Regions from separate parts of the Methylibium sp. genome, predicted to be linked through region 2. Evidence: predicted binding sites of a transcription regulator. Region 2 holds the regulator's gene; each other region holds the start of a gene.

Region 1 (7,374 bases), 1.1 Mb from region 2:
TGGGACTCGAAATCGCCAATGACGATCGACTCGCGCGCACCGAGGATGAAGCGGTCCTGCGTCTCGGCCGCGGCATCGAAGCACGGCTCGCGCAGCCACGTTTCGGACCAGCCTGTACCGGCCACCTGGACCAGCGTGCGGTCATCGGATCCTGCCTCCAGCAGCCGGCAAAGATCGACCTTCAATCCTTGCTGCACGATCTCGATCGCCTGCGACATCAGTTCGGGCAGCGGCGGGTTCTCCAGCGCGAACTGGCCGAAGCGCGCCAACAAGCCATGCTTCACCGTCTGTCTTTGCAGCGCGCGCTCGACATCCTTGCGCGTCGTGATGTCGCGCGCCACCTTGGCGATCAGCCAGGCGCTTCCCACGCGCACGGCGCGGCGGCGCACCTCGACCGGCACCCGGGTGCCGTCGGCGCGCTGCAGGCGCGTCTCGAAGGTGTCGCCGCTCACGTCGCCGGCAATCAGCGCCTGCCACGAGGTCTCGAGCTCGTGGCGAGTGGTCGAGAACAGGGTTTCGGGGGCTATCGCCAGCAGGTCTGCCCGCGAGTGGCCATACATCTGGCATGCGGCGCCATTGACGTCGACCAGCGCCATGCGACTGACGTCGATCAGGAAGATCGCGTCGGCCGTCGCTTCCATCGCGGCGCCGAATCGCCGCAGGCCCTGATCGCGGCGACGGCGCTCCGTGATGTCCTGGTGCGCGATCACGAACAGGTCGCATTCGCTCCCAAAGCGCGTGACGGCGGCTTCGAACCAGCGTTCGTCCGCCGGCGAAGGGCCTGGATACTCCATCGAGAAACGCTCGCGCCGGCCGGCCAGCACCTGGCGAACCCCCGCCGCGAACGCATGCGTCCAGTCCACCTCCGGCCCGGTGGCACTGTCGCAGGTGCCGAGATAGTCGCTTCCTTCCACCGCCTGCCGCGGGCGCCCGCTGTCGGCCGCCGCGCGCAGGCGCCATGCGCGATTGACCGCGCACACGATGCCGTGGCGGTCGACGACGCAGGCATGCTCGGACAGCGCGTCGACCGTTGCCCACGCCAGCGAGTCACGTGGCGAGGCGCCAGCGTTGCTGGCGAGAACGGGGGCGGCGATGGACATTCGGGTTCAGCGGCAAAGGGGAGTCTGGCTGGGCGCGGCGACCGCCCACCGTCGCTATATCGGCAAGTGCCCGGCGCGATTGAGCGCGGCTGCGCCGCCCAACGCCTTGCTGACTCGTTACACGGCGCTCGGTGCCCCGCCGTCGAGGCGGGGCGGGCGGTTTCCTGCCCCGCGGGGCCACACGCGCAGCATTGATCGAGGTCAACGGGCGGCGAGCCCCGTCGCGGCGGCGTGTCGTCTGTGCGAGAGTCCGGCGTCGTCACAGCGCGGTTCGCGATCCGCACGTCCCGCATGAAGATCACCTTCCTCGGCGCCGCCGATACGGTCACCGGCTCCAGGCATCTCGTCGAGCTCGGCGGTGCGCGCGTGCTGCTCGACTGCGGCCTGTTCCAGGGCTACAAGACGCTGCGCGAGCGCAACTGGGCGCCGCTGGCGGTGCCGCCGGCGCTGATCGACGCGGTGGTGCTGAGCCACGCCCACCTCGACCACTGCGGCTGGCTGCCGGTGCTGGTGAAGCAGGGCTTCAAGGGCACGGTGCACGCCTCTGCCGCCACACGCGACCTGGCCGAGGTGCTGCTGCTCGACAGCGCGCACCTGCAGGAAGAGGACGCACGGCGCGCCAACCGGGGCGGTTGGTCGCGCCACCAGCCGGCGCTGCCGCTGTACAGCGTCGCTGACGCCAAGCGCGCCATCTCGAGGATCGTGGCGCTGCCGGCCGGCCGCAGTGTGCGCATCGGCGACGCGCGAATCGAGCTCACGCCTGCCGGCCACCTGCTGGGTGCGATGTCGGTGGGCGTGCGCGCGAACGGCCGCACGCTGGTGTTCTCGGGCGACCTGGGGCGCAGCGACGACCTGCTGATGCCGGCGCCTGGCCGCGTGGCGCAGGCCGACGTGCTGCTGATCGAGTCGACCTACGGCAACCGCCGGCATCCGCGCGACGACGTGCAGGCGCAGCTGGGCGAGATCGTCCGCGCCACGGTGCGGCGCGGCGGCAGCGTGCTGCTGCCGTCGTTCGCGGTCGGCCGTGCGCAGGCGCTGCTGCTGGTGCTGCAGCGGTTGAAGGCGGCCGGCGAGATCCCGGCCGACCTGCCGGTCTTCCTGGACAGCCCGATGGCGAGCACCGCGACCGCGCTCTACCAGCACCATCGCAAGCTGTTGCGCATCGCACCGCGCGAGGCCGGCACGCTGACCGACGGCGTGACGCTGGTCGCGGGGCCCAAGGAGTCCGAGCGCCTGACACGCCAGCGCTGGCCCAAGGTCGTCATCTCGGCCAGCGGCATGGCCACCGGCGGGCGCGTGCTGTACCACCTGAAGGCGCTGGCGCCCAACCCGCGCAACCACATCGTCTTTCCCGGCTTCCAGGTCGGCGGCACGCGCGGTGCGGCGCTGATCGGCGGCGCGCGCGAGGTCAAGATCCACGGCGAGTACATCGCGGTGAAGGCCGAGGTCAGCCACCTCGAAGGCTTCTCCGGCCATGCCGATGCCGACGGGCTGATGGACTGGCTGCGCGGCTTCGCGTCGCCGCCGGAGCGGACCTTCGTCGTCCACGGCGAGCCCGCGGCGGCCGACACGCTGCGGCTGCGCATCCAGGACGAGCTGGGCTGGCGCGTGTCGGTGCCGGAGCACGGGGCGACGCTGGAGGTGTGAGCTTGGACGCGCTGCCGGACGGGGTCCTCGGGCTGGCGGTCGCGCTGGGCGCGGGCCTGCTGATCGGCATCGAGCGCGAACGCCGCAAGGGCCGCGGCGACGACCGCGAGGCCGCGGGCCTGCGCAGCTTTGCGGTCGCGGCGGCCACCGGCGGCCTTGCCCAATGGCTGCCGGTGCCGGGGCTGGTGGTGGCCGGGGCGGTGCTGGTGGCGGCACTGGCCGCGCTGTCGTACGGGAGAAGTCGCTCGCGCGATCCGGGGCTGACCACCGAACTGGCGCTGTTCACCACCTACCTGATCGGCGTGCAGTCGGTGCTCTCGCCCGCGCTCGGGGCGGCCTGCGGCGCCGGCCTCGCGGCGCTGCTGGCGGCGCGTGAGCGGCTGCACCGTTTCGCGACCCAGCTGCTGAGCGACCAGGAGTTGCATGACGGACTGCTGCTGGCCGCGTTGGCGCTGATCGTGCTGCCGCTGGTCCCGTCGCGGCCGCTCGAGGCATTCGGTGGCATCAGTCTGAGGCCGCTCGTTGCGCTGGTGCTGTTGATCATGGCCATGCAGGCCGGCGGTCAGGTGGCGCTGCGCTGGCTCGGTGTGCGCGGCGGCGTGCTCGTGTCGGGCTTCGTATCGGGATTCGTCTCGAGCACCGCGACCGTCGCATCGTTCGGCAGCCGCTCGCGCGCGCAGCCGGCGCAGACGGCGGTGCTGGCCGGCGCCGCCGCGCTCTCGGCGGTGGCCACCTGGCTGCAGGTGCTGGTGATGAGCGCGGTGCTGTCGCCGCCTGCCGCCGTCGCGCTGTTCCCGGTGGCGCTGGCCGGCGCGGCAGGCGCATTGGCCATCGGCCTGCTGTCGCTGCGCTCGCGCGGTGCGCTCGCTGCGGCGCCGGCGGGCCCGCCACGCAGCGCGCTGCGGCCGCGCGAGGCGATCGTGGTGGCGCTGACGCTGGGTGTCGTCGCGCTGGGGGTCGGCAATGCGCAGCGCCACTACGGAGACGCCGGGCTCGGCCTGAGCGTCGCGCTCGCCGCGCTGCTCGACGCGCACGCGCCGGTGGCGTCGCTCGCTTCACTGCACGCGGCCGGCGAGCTGTCGACCGAGCAGATGCTGCGCGGCGTGCTGCTGGCCGTCAGCGCGAACACGCTGACGCGTTGCGGTGTGGCGGCCGTGGCCGGCGGGCGGGCCTACGCGCTGCGCGTCGGGGCGGCGTTGGCGGTCAGCCTCGCGCTCGCGTGGGCTGCGGCGTGGTGGCTGTTGCGGCCTTGAGGGCCGTTGCGTCGGTCAGCTGCGGTGGGGAGCCCGGTCGGCCTGCTCCTGGCAGGTCAGGCACAGGCGCGCCTCGGGCAGTGCACGCAGCCGCGGCAGGCCGATCGGCTTGCCGCAGCGTTCGCAGTCGCCGTAGCCGCCGACATTCAGGCGCTGCAGCGCCGCGCTCACTTCGTCGAGTTCGCGCTGCCAGTGGCTGATCAGCGTGATCTCGAGTTCGTCTTCCGCATCGGCGGCGGCGCCTTCGCTGCCGGCGATGAAGGTGTTGCCGGTGGCGGCGCCGGGCTCGACGAGTTGCGCGCGGTGTGCGCGAACCTCGTCGCGCAACCGCGCCTCGCGGGCGAGCAGGTCGTCGCGGATGTCTGCGTAGGGCCGGGTGTTCATGCGGGTTGCCTTCGGGGTGGATCAGGGATTGCCGCCGGACCATCCGGCGACTTCTAGTGCAGCATCAACAGGGGCAACTCGCTGCGCACCATCACGCCCCGCGTCTGCGAACCGAACAGCCACTCGCCGAACAGGCCGCGCCCGTGCGTCACCATCACGATCAGGTCGCAGCCGCGCTGGCGGGCGACATCGGCGATCGCCGCATCGATCTCGTGGGCCTGGGCGAAGAAGCCCTCGAAGGGAACGCCGGCGTCGGTGGCGCGCCGCTCGAACGCCGACAGCACGCCCTTCGCGTGCTCGGCCGTGGCCCGCGCATGCGCTTCGAGATCCCGCAGGTAGTGCGCGGCGCTGCGGGTCGAGCCCGCGGGCGGCACCGGCGGCTCGGCGATGAAGGCAGTGATCGACGCGCCGAGCTGGAGCGCAAAGTCGATGCTCGCCTGCATCGCGCGGTCGGCCAGGGCGCCGCCGTCGACGGGAACCAGGATGTGCTTGAACATGGTGAATGCCTGTGCCTGCAGCGCTGCGGTCGATTCAGTCTAGGTGGCGCCGGTGCGAACAGGCTTGTCCAGGATCAAACAGGCCGCGGCGCGGCGCGGCGCCGGCGGGCCCGCGGCCTTGATGCAGCGCAAGCCGCGTTGGGGGTCGTCTGGCTAGGGCCTGTTCACGCTACCGGAGGGCACACGCCCGGGTTGCACAGGCCGCAGGGGTAGGCGCGAAGGAGGCGGCGTGCTGTTGCACGCAACGACTGAGCAACGCCGCCCTGCGACCTGTGCAACCCGGGCCCGAAGGGTGACCCATGAAACAAACGCCCTCGGCGTTGCAAAGGCTCGCCGGGGCCCGACCCCGGCTGCGCTTTGCGCCTTGATGGCCTTCGTTTCATGGGTCACGTGTGCCCTCCGGTAGCGTGAACAGGCCCTAGAGTGATCCGGACCCTGCGCACGGCGCGCGGGCAGGTTCCCGGAGGCATGCCGCCATGCGGCCGACCCAGACTCACGCTGTTCGATGAAACGCGCTGCGTGGTGGCGGCGTTTCGCGCGAACCGGCGTCATGGCGGCCGGCGCGGGGCTGCTCGCGGCCTGCGCGGGCCTGCAGCAAGGATCCGCCGCGCCGGAGCCACGTGTGCTGCCGATGAGCTTTGCGCCGGCGCTGCAGCGCGGCCTGTCGGCCGCGGTGGGGGTGTTCGGCGTGGGCATGTCCTATTCGGCGGCCGAGGCGCCGAAGCCTGGGGCGCCGCGCCGTGTCGGCGACGAGCGGGTGGCCGACCGCATCGGGGCCGGGTTCATCATCTCCGGTGCCGACGGCCTGATCGTCACGGCCTCGCACGCGGTGGCCGGCAGCCAGCGCATCGCGGTCAAGCTGCCCGACCAGCGCGTCGTCGCCGCCACGCTGGTGGGCGAGGACGAGGAGGCCGACATCGCGCTGCTGCGCGTGCCGCTCGTGCTGCCCGAGCCGCCGCCGCATGGCCGCTCCGCCTCGCTGCGCCCCGGCCGCGGCTGGGCGCCGAGTTCGACGACGTGACGCCCTTCACGGCGCTGGACGCACGCCGACCGTATGCGTCCGGGGCGCGGGTCGGCGCGGTCGGCATCGATTCGCTGGCCGAGCGCATCGGACTGCAGGCGGGCGACATCATCGTCGGCATGAATGGCCGACCCATCGGGCACAGCGGCGACCTCGCACGGGCGCTGCTGGCCTGGCGCTCGGTCAGCGGCACGACGCTGACCGTGTTCCGCGAGCAGGCCTACCTGGAACTGCGCCTGCAGTAGGTCCGCTGCGGTGCCCGACGGGGCGGGACCCGCCGTGTAGTGCCACCCCTACAAAACATCCCCGCCGCGCACGATCGCGCGAGCCGTGCCGCGTCCCTAGCATCGATCCTGATCCAAGCCGAAGGGATGCCCGATGAGCAACGAGCGCAATTTCGACCCGTACGACGCCGACCGCCCGCTGCTGATGCGTTGCAGCTGTGGCCGCCACGGGTCTGCCGCCGAGCACGCGGCCGACGCCGCCACCGCCGAGCTGCGCCGCCGCAGCGAGACGGCCGAATTCGAGGCCTATTCGAATGCCTTCGTCGAGGCCACGCTGGTGAAGGCGCTGTTCCCGCAGGACGCGGTGCGCCGGCGCTTCCTGCGCGCGGTGGGCAAGGGCACGGCCATGGCGGCGATCGCCAGCGTGCTGCCGATCGCGCCGCTGCAGGCCCTGGCCCAGGCGGCCGGCGCGCCGGAGAAGAAGGACCTGAAGATCGGCTTCATCCCGATCACCTGCGCCACGCCGCTGATCATGGCTCACCCGCTGGGCTTCTATTCGAAGCAGGGCCTCAACGTGCAGGTGGTCAAGACGGCCGGCTGGGCGCTGATCCGCGACAAGATGCTCAACAAGGAGTACGACGCCACGCACTTCCTGAGCCCGATGCCGCTGGCCATCAGCATGGGCGTGGGCTCCAACGCCACGCCGATGAACGTGGCGACGATCCAGAACACCAACGGCCAGGCCATCACGCTGGCGAACAAGCACAAGGACAAGCGCGACCCGAAGCAGTGGAAGGGCTTCAAGCTCGCGGTGCCGTTCGAGTACTCGATGCACAACTTCCTGTTGCGCTACTACGTGGCCGAGGCCGGGCTGGACCCGGACCGCGACATCCAGATCCGCGTGGTGCCGCCGCCCGAGATGGTGGCCAACCTGCGCGCCGGCAACATCGACGGCTACCTCGGCCCAGACCCCTTCAACCAGCGCGCGGTGTTCGAGGAGGTGGGCTTCCTGCACCTGCTGACCAAGGAGCTGTGGAACGGCCACCCCTGCTGCGCCTTCGGCACCAGCACCGAGTTCATCCAGCAGAACCCCAACACCTTCGCGGCGCTGTACCGCGCGGTGCTCACCGCCGCGGCCATGGCGCGCAAGCCCGGGAACCGCGAGCTGATCGCCAAGGTGATCTCGCCGCAGGCCTACCTGAACCAGCCCGAGACGGTGGTGACGCAGGTGCTGACCGGCAAGTTCGC
Region 2 (7,374 bases):
GCGGCAAGGGGCGCCAGAGTGGCGGCCACTGCGAGCAAAAGGTGGCGTCGAAGAGTATTCATGATCGGTTCCGAGGCTTCGAGCGCTCATCATGTTTCGTGCGTCGGCGCAAGTCCTCACCGATTTCTCACGCAGTGCTCAGCGATTCGATTCGCGGTCCTGCATGAGCGGCGGCAGACGGTGTTGCCCGCGGTCTGACGATTTGCCGCGATCGTTTGGTGAGGACTTCTGCGCGGCGGGCTCCAAGAATCCGTCGCTGGAGCTATTGCCAGATCCCAGGAGATTCACCGTGCATTCATCTGCGAGACGTTTCGCGTTGGCCTTCACGTCATTGGCCGTGCTGCTCGGCACCGCCGCGTGCGGTGGAGGCGGCGACGATGCCGCCGATCAAAATTCGGCCGCGGCGCTCGACGCCGAACGCGCTACCGCGCTGGCGCGCCGCACGCCCGCGCCGCCGCCTCCCGCACCGGCACCCGCGACCGACGCCACCCTGGCACTGGCCTCGGCCGGTGCCTCCGGCTAGGCGGTCGACGGCCAAATTTGCGGCGTGTCGGCCGACGGGGGCAAGGTCTTGTTCACCTCGTCGTCGGACACGCTGGTGAGTAGCGACGTCACACCCCTCGCGGCGGACATCTACTTGAAGAACTTCAACGGCAACGGCGTCACGCGGGTGGTGGCCGGCACACAGTTCTGCCTTGCCCTGACGCCGGACGCCGGACGCCGGACGCCGGACGCCAACACGGTGGTCTACACATTGCAGAACCCCAGCATCCATCCACCGATCCGGGTGAAGAATCTGACCACGGGCGTGGACACGCTGGTCACGCCGCCGCTCAATGCGTTCCCGAACGTCGCGGGCTACCAGTTTGCCGGCGTGTCCGACGACGGTCTGCGCGTGGCCTGTCGGCTTCTTGGTCTCCTGGACCCGCTGCCTGCGCTCGTCCACCTCCTTGCGCTTGGCCTGAGCCGGATCGACCTCGCTCCGGGATCAGCACTCAAAGTGCCGATCCCTGGCGTCGGCGACGCCCACCTCGGGGTACTTGCCGATGGTCACCTCGACGCGGGTACAGCCGAAACGGTACTGGTAGCGCCAAGTCTTCAGGCCCGCAGGGCTCACATGCACATACAGACCCCCGCCATCGCTCAGTTTGTACGGCTTCGGCTTGGCGTTGTTGATGCGGGTCGGAGAAAGGGTGTACCGGGATGTCCTCATGAACGGTCTCGCTAGCTCGGTTTGCGAATCCTACAAATGGAGGAATTTGGAGGATTTCTCCCCCTCTGTCCCTCCAAAATTCTCTCCAAATTGGCGGGATTTCGCGATTACCAGTGAGACGCAGAAAAACGAAATTCCTCGAAATTCACAAGGAAAATCAATGGCTTACGAGACGTCATGAGACGCCAGGTAGCAGCTTCACATATGGTCGATCATCACCTGCCCGAAGCCCGAGCAGCTGACCTGCGTGGCGCCGTCCAGCAGGCGCGCGAAGTCGTAGGTGACCTTCTTCGACAGGATGGACTTCTCCATCGACGAGATGACCAGGTCGGCCGCCTCGGTCCAGCCCATGTGGCGCAGCATCATCTCGGCCGACAGGATCTCGGAGCCCGGGTTGACGTAGTCCTTGCCGGCGTACTTGGGCGCGGTGCCATGGGTGGCCTCGAACATCGCGATCGAGTCCGACAGGTTCGCGCCCGGGGCGATGCCGATGCCGCCGACCTGCGCCGCCAGCGCATCGGACACGTAGTCGCCGTTCAGGTTGAGCGTGGCGATCACGGAGTACTCGGCCGGGCGCAGCAGGATCTGCTGCAGGAAGGCGTCGGCAATCGAGTCCTTGACGGTGATGTCCTTGCCGGTCTTCGGATTCTTGAACTTGCACCACGGGCCGCCGTCGATCGGCTGCGCGCCGAATTCCTTCTGTGCCAGGCCGTAGGCCCAGTCGCGGAAGCCGCCCTCGGTGAACTTCATGATGTTGCCCTTGTGCACGATGGTCACGCTGGGCTTGTCGTTGTCGATCGCGTACTGGATCGCCTTGCGCACCAGGCGCTCGGTGCCTTCACGCGACACGGGCTTGATGCCGATGCCCGAGGTGTTCGGGAAGCGGATCTTCTTGACGCCGAAATCCTCTTGCAGGATCTTGATGAGCTTCTTGGCCTTCTCGCTCTCGGCCTCGAACTCGATGCCGGCGTAGATGTCTTCCGAGTTCTCGCGGAAGATCACCATGTTGGTCTTGTGCGGCTCCTTGACCGGGCTCGGCACGCCTTCGAAATACTGGATCGGGCGCAGGCAGACGTAGAGGTCGAGTTCCTGGCGCAGCGCCACGTTGAGCGAGCGGATGCCGCCGCCCACCGGCGTGGTCAGCGGGCCCTTGATCGACACCACGTACTCCTTCAGCACCTGCAGCGTCTCTTCGGGCAGCCAGACGTCGGGGCCATAGACCTTGGTCGACTTCTCGCCAGCGTAGATCTCCATCCAGTGGATCTTGCGCTTGCCGCCGTAGCTCTTCGCGACCGCGGCGTCGACCACCTTGATCATCACCGGCGTGATGTCGAAGCCGGTGCCGTCGCCCTCGATGTAGGGAATGATGGGCTGATCGGGCACATTGAGCGAGAAATCGGCATTGACGGTGATCTTGTGGCCGTCGGCAGGCACCTTGATGTGCTGGTACATGGACTTGCGTCTCCGCTGGGTGGGGGTTCGAGAGGAACAGGAGGGGTGACTTCGATTCTAGGCGAGGCATCGTGCACTGCAGCGAACGATGCCGCTCTGCGCAGCGCACAGGGGAGTGCCAGGGCAATACCGGACGGTCAATGGTCCTAGGCCGCAATGCACCACGGCCCGCCCGGGCCGGTCAGCTGGTGCCACATCGCCCACGCCCCAGCGGCGGCCAGCAGCACCCCGGCCAAGCGCACGGCGCCCGCGCCGCGGCCCAGGCGGCCCAGCAGGCTGCGGCCCAGCAACAAGGCCAGCGCGCCGCCGAGCGCGAACGCCAGCATCACCGCCGCACCGGCGAGCGGCCCGTCGGCCAGCGCGGCGACGACCAGCGCCGAGTACAGCAGGCCGCAAGGCCAGGCCGCCCACAGCAGGCCGACGGCCCCCGACCAGGCCCAGCCGCGCTGGCGCACCCGCCCCATGGCCGGGAGCGGCCCGAGCATCGGCACGGCCGAGAGCGGTGCCGTGAGGCGGCCCAGCGCAACGCGCGGGATGCGGCCGGTGAGCAGCAGCCACAGGCCGAAAACCATCACCGCCGCCTGCAACAGTGTCCACAAGGGTTTCAGCCAGGCGGTGGCCTGGAACATCTCGGCCAGCCAGCCGGCGCCCACCGCCACCAGGGCCCCCGCACTGCCGTAGGACAGCAGCCGTCCGAGCTGCAGCGACACCGCAGCCTGCCACGGGCGCGCGCCGGGACAGGCCCGCTCGACGGCCGCACAGGGTGCGGCGCACATCGCAACGCAGTGCGGACTGCCGGCCAGACCCAGCACGAGGCCGGTCGTGATCAGTGCGAGGCTCATTGCCGCACCCCGCGCACTTGTCTCAGATCAACCGCGAATAACGCTCGCGGTCGCGATCGGCCTGCAGGTGGCGGTCGAACACCATCGCCACCGCACGCACGAAGTACCAGCCCAGCGGCGTGAGCTGGATCGCGTCGGCGTCGATCTCGACCAGGCCCTGCCCGACCAGCGGCTCGAGCCGCTGCAGCTCGGCATCGAAGTAGCGCCTGAAGTCGAGCAGATGGGCCAGCTCGATCGACTCGAACACCACCCGGCCCTGGCACATCAGCGCCATGATCACCGAGCGGCGCACCACGTCGTCGCGCGTCAGCACGAGGCCGCGCACCACCGGCAGTTCGCCGGCGCGCAAGGCGTCCTGGTACTCCGGCAGCGACTTGGCGTTCTGGCTGTAGGTCGCACCGACGCGACCGATCGCCGACACGCCCAGGCCGATCAGATCGCAGTCGGGCTGGGTGCTGTAGCCCTGGAAGTTGCGGTGCAGCCGCCCCTGGCGCTTGGCCGTCGCCAGCGCATCGGTCGGCAGCGCGAAGTGGTCCATGCCGATGTAGTCGTAGCCGTGCTCCAGGAAGCCGGCGATCGCGTTCGACAGCATCGTGACACGCTGCGCCGTGCCGGGCAGGTCCTGCGCATGGATGCGCCGCTGCGGCTTGAAGCGCTGCGGCAGGTGCGCGTAGCCGTAGAGCGCCACGCGGTCCGGCCGCAGCCGGGCCACTTGCTCCACCGTGCGTGCCAGCGAAGCCGGCGTCTGCTTCGGCAGACCGTGGATCAGGTCGATGTTGATCGAATCGAAGCCCAGCGCGCGGGCACTGGCCATCAGTGCCGAGACCTGCTCCTGCGGCTGGATGCGGTGCACCGCCTGCTGCACGGCAGGATCGAAGTCCTGCACGCCAAAGCTCAGGCGGTTGAAGCCGAGGTGTTTCAGGTGCGCCAGCCGCCCGGCATCGACGGTGCGGGGGTCGACCTCGATCGAACATTCGGCCTGCGTCTGCACGTCGAAGGCCGCGCGCAGCAGCGACATCAGTTGCGTGAGTTCGCCGTCGCTGAGGAAAGTCGGCGTGCCGCCGCCGAGGTGCAGCTGGCTCACGCGCTGCCCCGGGCCGAGCGCGCCCACGTGCAGCGCGATCTCCTGTCCGAGCGACTCCAGGTACTCCGCGCCATGCCGGTGCTGGCGCGTGATCACCTTGTTGCAGGCGCAGTAGTAGCAGACCGATTCGCAGAACGGAACGTGCACGTACAGCGACAGCGGTGAACTGCCGCCCACCGCACCGGCCGACTGCGGGCCGCTGCGGCGCTGCCCCAACGCCTGCCGGTACTGGGCGGGACCGAAGGCCTCGACGAAGCGGTCCGCCGTGGGATAGGAGGTGTAGCGCGGCCCGCCCGCGTCCAGTCGGCTCAGAAGCTCCTCGGTCGGTGCGGCGGGCGCCGGCTTGGCGGTCGTGGGAGTGCTGGACATGCCCAGACTGTGCCCAGCGCCCAGCGCCCTGCACTTGATCTGCATCAAGCCCCGGGGTCGACGGGCCCGGACAATCTGCACTCATCTTGAGGCCGATCATGCAACTTGCCCCGGACACACCCGCTGACGCGCCTTGCGGAGCTCACGCCGAGCGCGCACCCATAATGGTCCGCATGGAACAACCCATCCGCATCGAAGCGCTCAAGGTTGCCTGCTCGAGCTGCAACCTGCGCGAGTTGTGCCTGCCGGTCGGCCTGTCGGATGCGGACCTCGACCGGATCGACGAACTGGTGGGTGGCCGCCGTGCCGTCAAGCGCGGCGACGCGCTGTTCCACGCCGGTGATCGCTTCGAGTCGCTCTACGCGGTACGCACCGGCTTCTTCAAGACCCGCGTCTCGGCCGACGACGGACGCGACCAGGTCACCGGCTTCCAGATGGCGGGCGAGCTGCTCGGGTTGGACGGCATCAGCACCGACCGCCATGCCTGCGACGCCGTGGCGCTCGAGGACTCGCAGGTCTGCCAGATCCCCTACACGCAGCTCGAGACGCTCTCGCGCGAGTCGACACCGCTGCAGCACCAGTTCCACAAGATCATGAGCCGCGAGATCGTGCGCGACCACGGCGTGATGCTGCTGCTCGGCAGCATGCGCGCCGAGGAGCGGCTCGCCGCCTTCCTGCTCAATCTGACGCAGCGGCTGCAGGCGCGCGGCTTCTCGGCCTCGTCGCTGGTGCTGCGCATGACGCGCGAGGAGATCGGCAGCTACCTCGGCCTCAAGCTCGAGACGGTGAGCCGCACCTTCTCGAAGTTCCAGGACGAGGGGCTGCTCGAAGTGAAGCAACGCGACATCCGCGTGCTCGACGAAGCCGGCTTGCGCCGGCTCGTCAACGGCCCCTGCTGAGCCCCCGAGCGCGGAGGCCCCCGCTCACTCAGGGCCAGCGGCGCGGCTCGGTTCCCTCGGGCTCCGGCGTCGCCAGCAGCAGCGTCAGCATCGACGTGAGCGCGCACACGATCCAGAAGCTGAAGAAGGCCAGCGTGTACACACCCGCCGGTGACACGCTCTGCAACGCACTGCCGACCCAGCCGCTCAAGTCGGCGGGATCGGCGGCGCTGAACACCAGCATCTCGAGCACGCCAGCCATCATGAACGAGGGCCAGGCGATCCACAACGTGCGTTGCCTCATGGCGTGTCCCGGCCGGCCCTAGTGCGGCGCCCTGGGCGTGGCCGCGTGGTTGCGTGCCTGCACCGCAGGCGTGCTGCTGTCGAGGGACTCGCTCGCGCGGCTGAGCACCGGGTCGCTGCCGCGCACGGCAATCACGGCGGTGGCGATGGCGGCCACCACCACCACGAGCGGCCCGCCGAGCACCAGCCAGAGCATGGGCTCGCGCCACCACGGCAGCTGCGCTGCCGGGGAGGGCGCCAGGATCTTTGCGTTCGTCTGTGCCATGGAGACTCTCCTGGTGAGCAGCGTACCGCACTCAGCGCGGCACGACGAAAGTGGACTTCTCGACCACGCTGAACGCCGGCTGACTGCCGTCGACCTCGCGTGTGAGCTCGAAACGCAAGGGGTGCGCGCCCGGCCCCAGCGCCGCGGCCGTCTGCGGCGGGATCTGCACGGCCACCGGCACCCAGCGCGACTCGGCCGGCGCCAGCAGCACCTCGCCGCGCACCTGCGCTTGGGCACCGGCGATGCCGCTCACGGCCACGCGGTAGCGCTGCGCGGATTCGGTCGCGTTCATCACCTGCAGACGGTAGACGTTCTCGATGCGCCCTTCGTCGACCAGCCGCGCCAGCGTGCCACGGTCGCGCACCACGTCGACCCGCACCGGGCTGCGCAGTGCCAGGCTGGCAACGAAACCGCCCGAGACCAGCAGCAGGATCACGCTGTACACGAGCACCCGCGGACGGAACACCCGGCGCCAGTCCAGCGTGCTGCGGCCGGCGGCCAGGCCGTTCTGCGTCGCGTAGCGGATCAGGCCGCGCGGATAGTCCATCTTGTCCATCACGCCGTCGCAGACGTCGATGCAGGCGGCGCAGCCGATGCACTCGTACTGCAGCCCCTGGCGGATGTCGATGCCGGTCGGGCAGACCTGCACGCACAGCGTGCAGTCGATGCAGTCGCCCTTGCCCTGGGCCGCCAGCGCGTCGTGCGCCAGGCTGCGCGGGCGCGAGCCGCGCGGCTCGCCGCGCGCGGTGTCGTAGCTGATGATCAGCGTGTCGTGGTCGAACATCGCGCTCTGGAAGCGCGCATAGGGGCACATGTACTTGCAGACCTGCTCGCGCATGAAGCCGGCATTGCCGTAGGTCGCAAAGCCGTAGAACAGCACCCAGAACCACTCCCAGGGGCCCGGCCCGGCGGCACCCGGGCCGGCGAGACCGAACAGGCTCAGGGCCTCGCCGCCCAGCTCGCGGATC
Region 3 (7,374 bases), 1.6 Mb from region 2:
CGTGGATCGTGAATGGGGAGTTGCAGCCGTTCTGATACGGTCGCCCGGCGCTTCGCAAGTCACGCGGCGGACGCAGAATCGGCACCGGTCACGCCGTCGCGCCCCGTCGGGCGCGGGGGGCGGGTGACGTGGAGCCGAAATGTCCTACATGTTGCTGATCGTCGAACCCACCGGCCAGCGCCGCGAGCGCGGCGTCGAGGCCGGGCAGCAGGTCTATGAGCGCATGCTGCAGTTCACCGCCGGCCTGCAGGCACGCGGGGTGCTCGAGGCGAGCAACTCGCTCGCCTCCCGGGGCGTGCGCCTGCAGGTGCGCGAGGGCCGCACCCAGCTGACCGACGGGCCTTTCGCCGAAGCGAAGGAAATGGTCGGCGGCTTCTTCCTGCTGAATGTGGCCACGCGCGAGGAAGCGCTGGCGATCGCCGCCACCTGCCCGGCCGCCGAGTGGTGCACGGTCGAGGTGCGGCAGGTCGGGCCCTGCTACGAGCCGGACCCCTGAGTCCGCGCGTCGGGAAGTTTTTTCCGCGATCCGGAGCCGCGGCTGTCGATCCGGCCGCGCGCCGCTCGTCGTACCGACAAGGGCCCCGAAAGGCTCTCTTCTCCACCACGACCAGGAGCACTGCGATGCGATTCATGATCATGGTGCGGGCCACGCCCGACACCGAAGCGGGCGTGATGCCCGAAGACGACCGCCTGATGGCCGCGATGGCGACCTACCACGAGGAGCTCGCCCGGGCCGGCGTGCTGCTCGACGGCGCCGGCCTGCAACCCAGCAGCAAGGGCTGGCGCATCCGCTACGCCGGCGGCACGCGCACGGTCATCGACGGCCCGTTCGCCGAGGCCAAGGAGTTGGTCGCCGGCTACACGCTGATCCAGACCCGCTCGAGGGAAGAGGCGATGGAATGGGCGCGGCGCTTTCCGGCGCCGATGGGCGAACTGGCCGACGGCGAGATCGACGTGCGCCCGCTCTACGAGCTGGACGACTTCCCGCCCGGCGAGTCGGTCGAGCGCTTGCGCGAACTGCTGGCCCCGCAAGGCTGAGCCCACCCCCTTAGGAGACCGACATGTTCAAGACCCTCGCCCTCGCCGTGCTGGCCGCGCTGGCGCTGCTGCTCCTCTACGCGGCGACGCGGCCCGACCAGTTCCGCGTCGAGCGCAGCCTGCGCATCGAGGCGCCGCCCGAGCGCGTGTTCGCGCTGATCGAGGACCTGAAAGGCTTCAACACCTGGAACCCCTACGCGCGCAAGGACCCGGCGATCAAGCAGCGCTATGGCGATGTGACACGCGGCCCCGGCGCCTTCTACGCCTGGGAGAGCAAGGAGGTCGGTGTCGGCAGCATGAAGATCACCGACACCGCGGCGCCGACGCACGTGACGATCGCGCTCGACTTCGAGCAGCCCTTCACGGCCCACAACACCGCCGAGTTCGCGCTGCGCCCGGACGGCGGCGGCACCACCGTCACCTGGGCGATGCACGGCCCCGCCACCTTCGTGTCGAAGCTGATGGGCGTGTTCTTCAGCATGGACCGCATGGTCGGCCGCGACTTCGAGGCCGGCCTCGTGAACCTGAAGGCCGCGGCCGAGGCGCGCTGAGCATCCCGCGAGCGCGGCTTGAGCGGCGGCGACCGGTGGCGACGACCGACACGCACCGCGCGATCGACGCCGTCTGGCGCATCGAATCGGCCAAGATCATCGGCGCGGTCGCGCGCATGGTGCGCGACGTCGGCCTGGCCGAGGAGCTGGCGCAGGACGCGTTGGTCGCCGCGCTCGAACACTGGCCCACCGACGGCCTGCCCGACAAGCCCGGTGCCTGGCTGATGACCACCGCCAAGCACCGCGCGCTCGACCGGCTGCGCCAGGACGCGCTGCATGCGCGCAAGCACGAGGAGCTGGGCCACGACCTCGATGCGCTGCAGGCCGGCGTGGTGCCGGACTTCGTCGATGCGCTCGACGCGGCGCGCCAGGACGACATCGGCGACGACCTGCTGCGGCTGATCTTCACCGCTTGCCACCCGGTGCTCAGCACCGAGGCACGCGTGGCGCTCACGCTGAAACTGCTGGGCGGCTTGAGCACGCCCGAGATCGCGCGCGCCTTCCTCACACCGGAAGCCACGATCGCGCAGCGCATCGTGCGCGCCAAGCGCACGCTGAGCGCGGCCCGCGTGCCCTTCGAGGTGCCGCAGGCCCAGGAGCGCGCGCCGCGCCTGGCCTCGGTGCTGGAGGTCGTCTACCTCGTCTTCAACGAGGGTTATTCGGCCACCGCCGGCGACGACTGGATGCGCCCGGCGCTGTGCGAGGAGGCGCTGCGCCTGGGCCGCGTGCTGGCCGGGCTGGCGCCCGACGAGCCCGAGGTGCATGGCCTGGTGGCGCTGATGGAGATCCAGGCCTCGCGCACCCATGCCCGCGTCGACGCGCAGGGCCGGCCGGTGCTGCTGCTCGACCAGGACCGCTCGCGCTGGGACCCGCTGCTGATCCGCCGCGGCCTCGCCGCGCTGGCGCGTGCCACGGCGCTGGGCGGCATGCGCGGTCCCTATGCGCTGCAGGCCGCACTGGCCGCCTGTCATGCGCGCGCCGCGCGCGCTGCCGACACCGACTGGGCGCTGATCGTCGCGCTCTACGACGCGCTGGCGCAGGTGGCGCCGTCGCCGGTGATCGAGCTCAACCGCGCGGTGGCGGTCGGCATGGCCTTCGGGCCCGCGGCCGGGCTGGAGGTCGTCGACGCCGTGGCATCGAGTCCGGCGCTGGCCGGCTACCACTGGCTGCCGAGCGTGCGCGGCGACCTGCTGGCCAAGCTGGGCCGCCATGACGAAGCGCGCACGGAGTTCGAGCGCGCCGCAGCGCTGACGCGCAATGTGCGCGAACGCGAGCTGCTGCTGGAGCGGGCGCGCGCCGCTCATGCGGCATTGCATTCGAACGCATCGAATTGAAGGGCGGGCCGGCGGCTTGCGAGGCGCCTGCGGTCAGTGGGCCATCAGCACCGGCAGCGTCATCGAGCGCAGCACGGTGCGCGTTACGCCGCCCAGCACCCATTCGCGCGCACGACCGTGGCCGTAGCAGCCCATCACCAGCAGGTCGGCCAGCAGGTCGGCCGCCTGCGACAGCAGCAGCTCGCCCAGCCCACCGGTCGGCGGCGCGTCGCGGTGCACCGTGGCCGTGACGTCGTGGCGCTGCAGGAAGGACTCGATCTCCAGCGGCGTGCGCTGGTCGGCGTCCGGCGTTTCGTCCCAGGCCATCACGTGCACGCTCAGCGCCCGCTGCAGCAGCGGCAGCGCCGCGGTGACGGCGCGCGCCGACTCGCGCGTGGACTTCCACGCCACGATCACGGTATCGCCGAGCGTCGGGCCGGTGTCGACATAGGGCAGCACCAGGGCGGGCTTGCCGCTGTCGATCAGCACCGACGCGGTGAAGTCCGGCGGCACGCCGGCATAGACCGTGTGGTCGGGGTCGTGCTGGCCCAGCACCAGCAGGTCGGCCCCCCAGGCACGGCGCACGAAGGCACTGACGGGCTCGCCGCGCGTCTCGCTCCATTTCACGCCCGGCATGCCGCCCGCGGCGCGGCGCTCCTGCTCGAAGGCCGCACGGGCGCGCTCGCGCTGCTCGTTCTCGGCCTCGATCAGCAGCGAGGCTGCGCCCGCTTCGATGGTGAAGGCATAGGGGTTCTGCAGCATCGACGGCATCACCGCGTACAGCGTGTCGATCTGCGCCGCGTGGGCCGCGGCCAGGCGCTGCGCCGCTTGCAAGCGCCGCGCGCTGCCGCTCGAATCGTCCAGATGAACCAGGATCGACTTCAGGTCGCTCATCGTCTTGCTCCTCATGCGAGGCTTCAACGCTAGTCCCGATCGGCGGGCATGGCTTGACGTGGATCAACCGGGCCCCAGGCGGCCGGCGCCGTGCAGCAACGGGCCGGCGCGTCCCTCCTTGCCAGCGCTGCCGCCTCGGGCGCATGCTCGTGCCTCGCGCCGCCCGGCGCCGAAGCGCTTCCCGCTCTCACCCAGGCACCACCCCCGCATGACCACGCACCCCCCACCCCCCTTCAACGCCTGGCAGTGGATGCGGGCCTGGAGCGAGACCTGGTGCGCGGGGCTGGACCCGGCGGGCGCCGGCCGGCGGCTGCGCGAGCAGCGACTGCAAAGCCTGATCGACACCGCGCTGCGCGACTCGCCGTTCTACCGTGGGCGTCAGCCGCACGCCCGGCAGCTCGCCGACTTCGAGCCGGTGTGCAAGGCCGAGCTGATGCAGCACTTCGACGACTGGGCCACCGACCGGCGCATCACCCACGCCGCCGCGAAGGCCTTCGTGGCCGACCCGGGCCGCATTGCCGACGCCTGGCTCGGCGACTACCTGCTGTGGACCAGCTCCGGCACCAGCGGCGAGCCGGGGCTGTTCGTGCAGGACGCGCGGAGCCTGGCCGCCTACGACGCGATCGACGCGCTGCGCCTGCGCGGTGCCAGCCCGGCGCAGCCGTCGCTCGGCAGCTGGGGCGCGCGCCAGCGCTTCGCCTTCGTCGGCGCGACCGGCGGCCATTTCGCCGGCCTGGTGAGCATGGAGCGCCTGCGGCGCCTGGTGCCTGCCGCACTGGCGCCGCAGATCCGCGTGTTCTCGGTGCTCGACCCGCTGCGCGACGTGGCCTGCGACCTGCAGGCGCTGCAGCCCACGGTGCTGATCACCTACCCGAGCTGCGCCGCGGCGCTGGCGCGGATGCAGCAGGACGGCGCGCTGCAGCTGACGCTGAAGGAGGTGTGGATGGGCGGCGAGCAGCTGTCGGACGAGCAGCGCGAGCTGGTCCGCGAGGCCTTCGGCTGCAGTGTGCGCAACAACTACGGTGCTTCCGAGTTCTTCACGATCGCCTGGGAGTGCGCGCACGGCCACCTGCACCTGAACGACGACTGGGTGGTCCTGGAGCCGGTCGACGAGCGCCTGCAGCCGGTCCCGGCGGGCTGCATGTCGCACACCACGCTGCTCACCAACCTGGCCAACCACACGCAGCCGCTGCTGCGCTACCAGCTGGGCGACCGCGTGCGCCGGCTGGCCGGGCGCTGCGACTGCGGCAGCGCCTTCCCGCTGATCGAGGTGCAGGGCCGTGCCGACGACACGCTGCGGCTGCGGGACGCGCGGCGCCGTCCGGTCACGATCCTGCCGCTGGCGCTGGAAACCGCCATCGAGGAGGGCGCGCACGTCACCCAGTTCCAGGTGCTGTGCGCAGCGGACGGCTCGATCGAACTGCGCTTCGAGGCGGCGGTGACCGATGCGCGGACCGCCTTCGAGAGTTCGCGGCGCGCGCTGGCGGCGTTCCTCGCGCACCACGGCGTCACCGGAACGCAGATTTCGCTCGGCCGCGCGGCCCCCCTGCACCAGCGCGCCAGCGGCAAGCTGCGCCGCGTGGTCGTGCTGCCGGCCGGCGTGCCCGCCCGACGCTGAGGGGCGGCAGCGAGACCCCGCGCGCTCAGCGGCGCGCGATCAGCATGCCGACCAGCAGCCCCACCCCGGCGGCGACCGCCATCGCGGCGTAGGGATGTTCGTGCACCGCGTGGTCGGTGTTGCGCGCGGCGCGCCTAGCCTTGTACATCGCCTCGTCCTCGAGCCGGCCCAGCTCGGCCCGGGCGCGGCGCAGTTGCGTCTCGAACTTGTCGCGCGTCGCGTTGAGCTGGTCGCCGCCGGCGCGCTGCGCGTCCTTGAGCAGGTGGCTGGCCTCGTCGACCATTTGCTGCAGCCCGTGGGCGAGGCGTTCGCGGGCGGCGAGCTCGGGGGGTGTGGCTGTCGGGTCCATGGTGCATTCCTTGCCGTTGGAACGCAGCGCTGGCCGCCGCGGCGTTCGGGTTGTGGATCGGGCCATGCTAGGCAGATGGCGGGGGCGACGTTTGACCAGGGTCAATCGGAGGCGGAGCCTGGGCATCGAAGGCCAGCCGCCCGGCCGGACACGCAGTTGCCCTCGGCATGCAGAAAGTGCGCCGGCAAGGCCCACAGGTCGTGGCGCCCGATCTCTAGGCAGCAACGGGCGCAGGACGCTTGACTTGCGTCAAGGGCCGGCCCCCGCGGCAGGGCACCATCCGCTGGTGGTTCTGCCTGACTCCTCCCGGGGCGCCGATGCGGACGTGCTCATCATCGGCGCCGGCCCGGCCGGCCTGGCGCTGGCCTGCGCGGTGGCCGACGCCGGCCTGTCGGTGCAGCTGCTCGAACAGGGCTCCCTCGCCGCGCTCGAGGCCCCGGCACCCGACGGCCGCGAGATCGCGCTGACGCAGCGTGGCCGGCGCGTGATGCAGGCGCTGGGCCTGTGGCAGCACCTGTCGCCGGCCGAGGTCGCGCCGCTGTGCGAAGCCCGCGTGCTCGACGGCAACAGCCCTTCGTTGCTGCGCTTCGCCGTGCAGGAGGACGGGGGCCCGCCATCGCCGCTGGGCTGGCTGGTGCCCAACCACCGGATCCGCAGCGCGGCGCTGGCCGCGGCGCGCAGCCGCCCCGGCGTGCAACTGGCCTGCGAGGCCCGCGTCGCTGCGCTGGCGCTGGGCCCCGACCGCGCCCGGGTCACGCTCGCCGACGGCCGGCGCCTGAGCGCCCCGCTGGTCGTCGCCGCCGACAGCCGCCTGTCGCAGACGCGGCGCATGGCCGGCATCGGCGCGTCGGTGCACGATTTCGGTCGCAGCATGATCGTCGGCCGCGTGGCCCATGAGCAGCCCCACGACGGCATCGCATGGGAGTGCTTCCGCTACGGCAACTCGCTGGCGCTGCTGCCGTTGAACGAGCGCCAGGCATCGGCCATCGTGACGGTGAGCAGCGACCTCGCAGCGCAGTGGCTGGCCTTGCCGGACGAGGAGTTCGCGGCCCGCATCGAGCTGCAGTCGGGCGGGCGGCTGGGCGCGATGCGCGCGGTCGGCGCGCGCCACCACTATCCGCTGGTCGGCGTCTATGCGCATCGCTTCGCCGCACCGCGCTTCGCGCTGATCGGCGACGCCGCGGTCGGCATGCACCCGGTCACGGCGCACGGCTGGAACTTCGGGCTCTACGGCGTGGAGGTGTTGGCGCGGGAGCTGGCGGCGGCGCACTCGGCCGGGCGCGACATCGGTGCGCTGTCCACGCTGCAGGCCTTCGAGCACGAACACCGCCGGGCCACGCTGCCGATGTACCTGGGCACCAACGCGCTCGTGTCCTTGTTCACCGACGAGCGCGCACTGCCCAAGCTGGTCCGCCGCACCGTGCTGGCGCTGGCCGGGCGCGTGCCGCCGTTCAGCGGCCTGATCAGGTCGGCGCTCACGCGCCAGTTGACCGAGGCCCGCGACGCGGCGCGGACGCTGTCGCCCTGGCACCGCCGGCGCGGCCCGGGCTTCGGGCCGTAGGCTGCCGCCCGCGGCAGATCGACAACGATCGGGCCGCACCGGCCCTCGGG

Evidence for each region. The regulator FNR, encoded in region 2, switches genes on or off when oxygen is low (the NO sensors DNR and NnrR bind a similar motif). The targets are predictions, from matches to a motif close to TTGATNNNNATCAA.
Region 1: a site for FNR is predicted at 4,946-4,959, ahead of ACQY9S_RS18745 (universal stress protein). Genes of this name have one in related genera too.
Region 3: a site for FNR is predicted at 3,850-3,863, ahead of ACQY9S_RS16580 (universal stress protein). Genes of this name have one in related genera too.

The regions. Positions count from the first base shown of each region.
Region 1 covers NZ_OZ257250.1:4,005,745-4,013,118, forward strand. Annotated here, with positions in the region: gene ACQY9S_RS18725 (EAL domain-containing protein) at 1-1,100, opposite strand, end outside; gene ACQY9S_RS18730 (MBL fold metallo-hydrolase RNA specificity domain-containing protein) at 1,392-2,747, shown strand; gene ACQY9S_RS18735 (MgtC/SapB family protein) at 2,744-4,000, shown strand; gene ACQY9S_RS18740 (TraR/DksA family transcriptional regulator) at 4,016-4,384, opposite strand; gene ACQY9S_RS18745 (universal stress protein) at 4,438-4,881, opposite strand; gene ACQY9S_RS18750 (trypsin-like peptidase domain-containing protein) at 5,387-5,902, shown strand; gene ACQY9S_RS18755 (PDZ domain-containing protein) at 5,899-6,147, shown strand; gene ACQY9S_RS18760 (CmpA/NrtA family ABC transporter substrate-binding protein) at 6,281-7,374, shown strand, end outside.
Region 2 covers NZ_OZ257250.1:591,042-598,415, reverse strand. Annotated here, with positions in the region: gene ACQY9S_RS02795 (YHS domain-containing (seleno)protein) at 1-62, opposite strand, end outside; gene ACQY9S_RS02790 (hypothetical protein) at 290-523, shown strand; gene ACQY9S_RS02785 (Arm DNA-binding domain-containing protein) at 989-1,213, opposite strand; gene icd (NADP-dependent isocitrate dehydrogenase) at 1,412-2,665, opposite strand; gene ACQY9S_RS02775 (sulfite exporter TauE/SafE family protein) at 2,812-3,507, opposite strand; gene hemN (oxygen-independent coproporphyrinogen III oxidase) at 3,530-4,960, opposite strand; gene fnr (fumarate/nitrate reduction transcriptional regulator Fnr) at 5,134-5,859, shown strand; gene ACQY9S_RS02760 (hypothetical protein) at 5,888-6,142, opposite strand; gene ACQY9S_RS02755 (hypothetical protein) at 6,161-6,406, opposite strand; gene ccoG (cytochrome c oxidase accessory protein CcoG) at 6,438-7,374, opposite strand, start outside.
Region 3 covers NZ_OZ257250.1:3,523,660-3,531,033, reverse strand. Annotated here, with positions in the region: gene ACQY9S_RS16605 (VOC family protein) at 1-35, shown strand, start outside; gene ACQY9S_RS16600 (YciI family protein) at 140-496, shown strand; gene ACQY9S_RS16595 (YciI family protein) at 622-1,038, shown strand; gene ACQY9S_RS16590 (SRPBCC family protein) at 1,062-1,589, shown strand; gene ACQY9S_RS16585 (RNA polymerase sigma factor) at 1,625-2,923, shown strand; gene ACQY9S_RS16580 (universal stress protein) at 2,957-3,796, opposite strand; gene ACQY9S_RS16575 (phenylacetate--CoA ligase family protein) at 4,005-5,414, shown strand; gene ACQY9S_RS16570 (DUF883 family protein) at 5,440-5,763, opposite strand; gene ubiM (5-demethoxyubiquinol-8 5-hydroxylase UbiM) at 6,050-7,324, shown strand.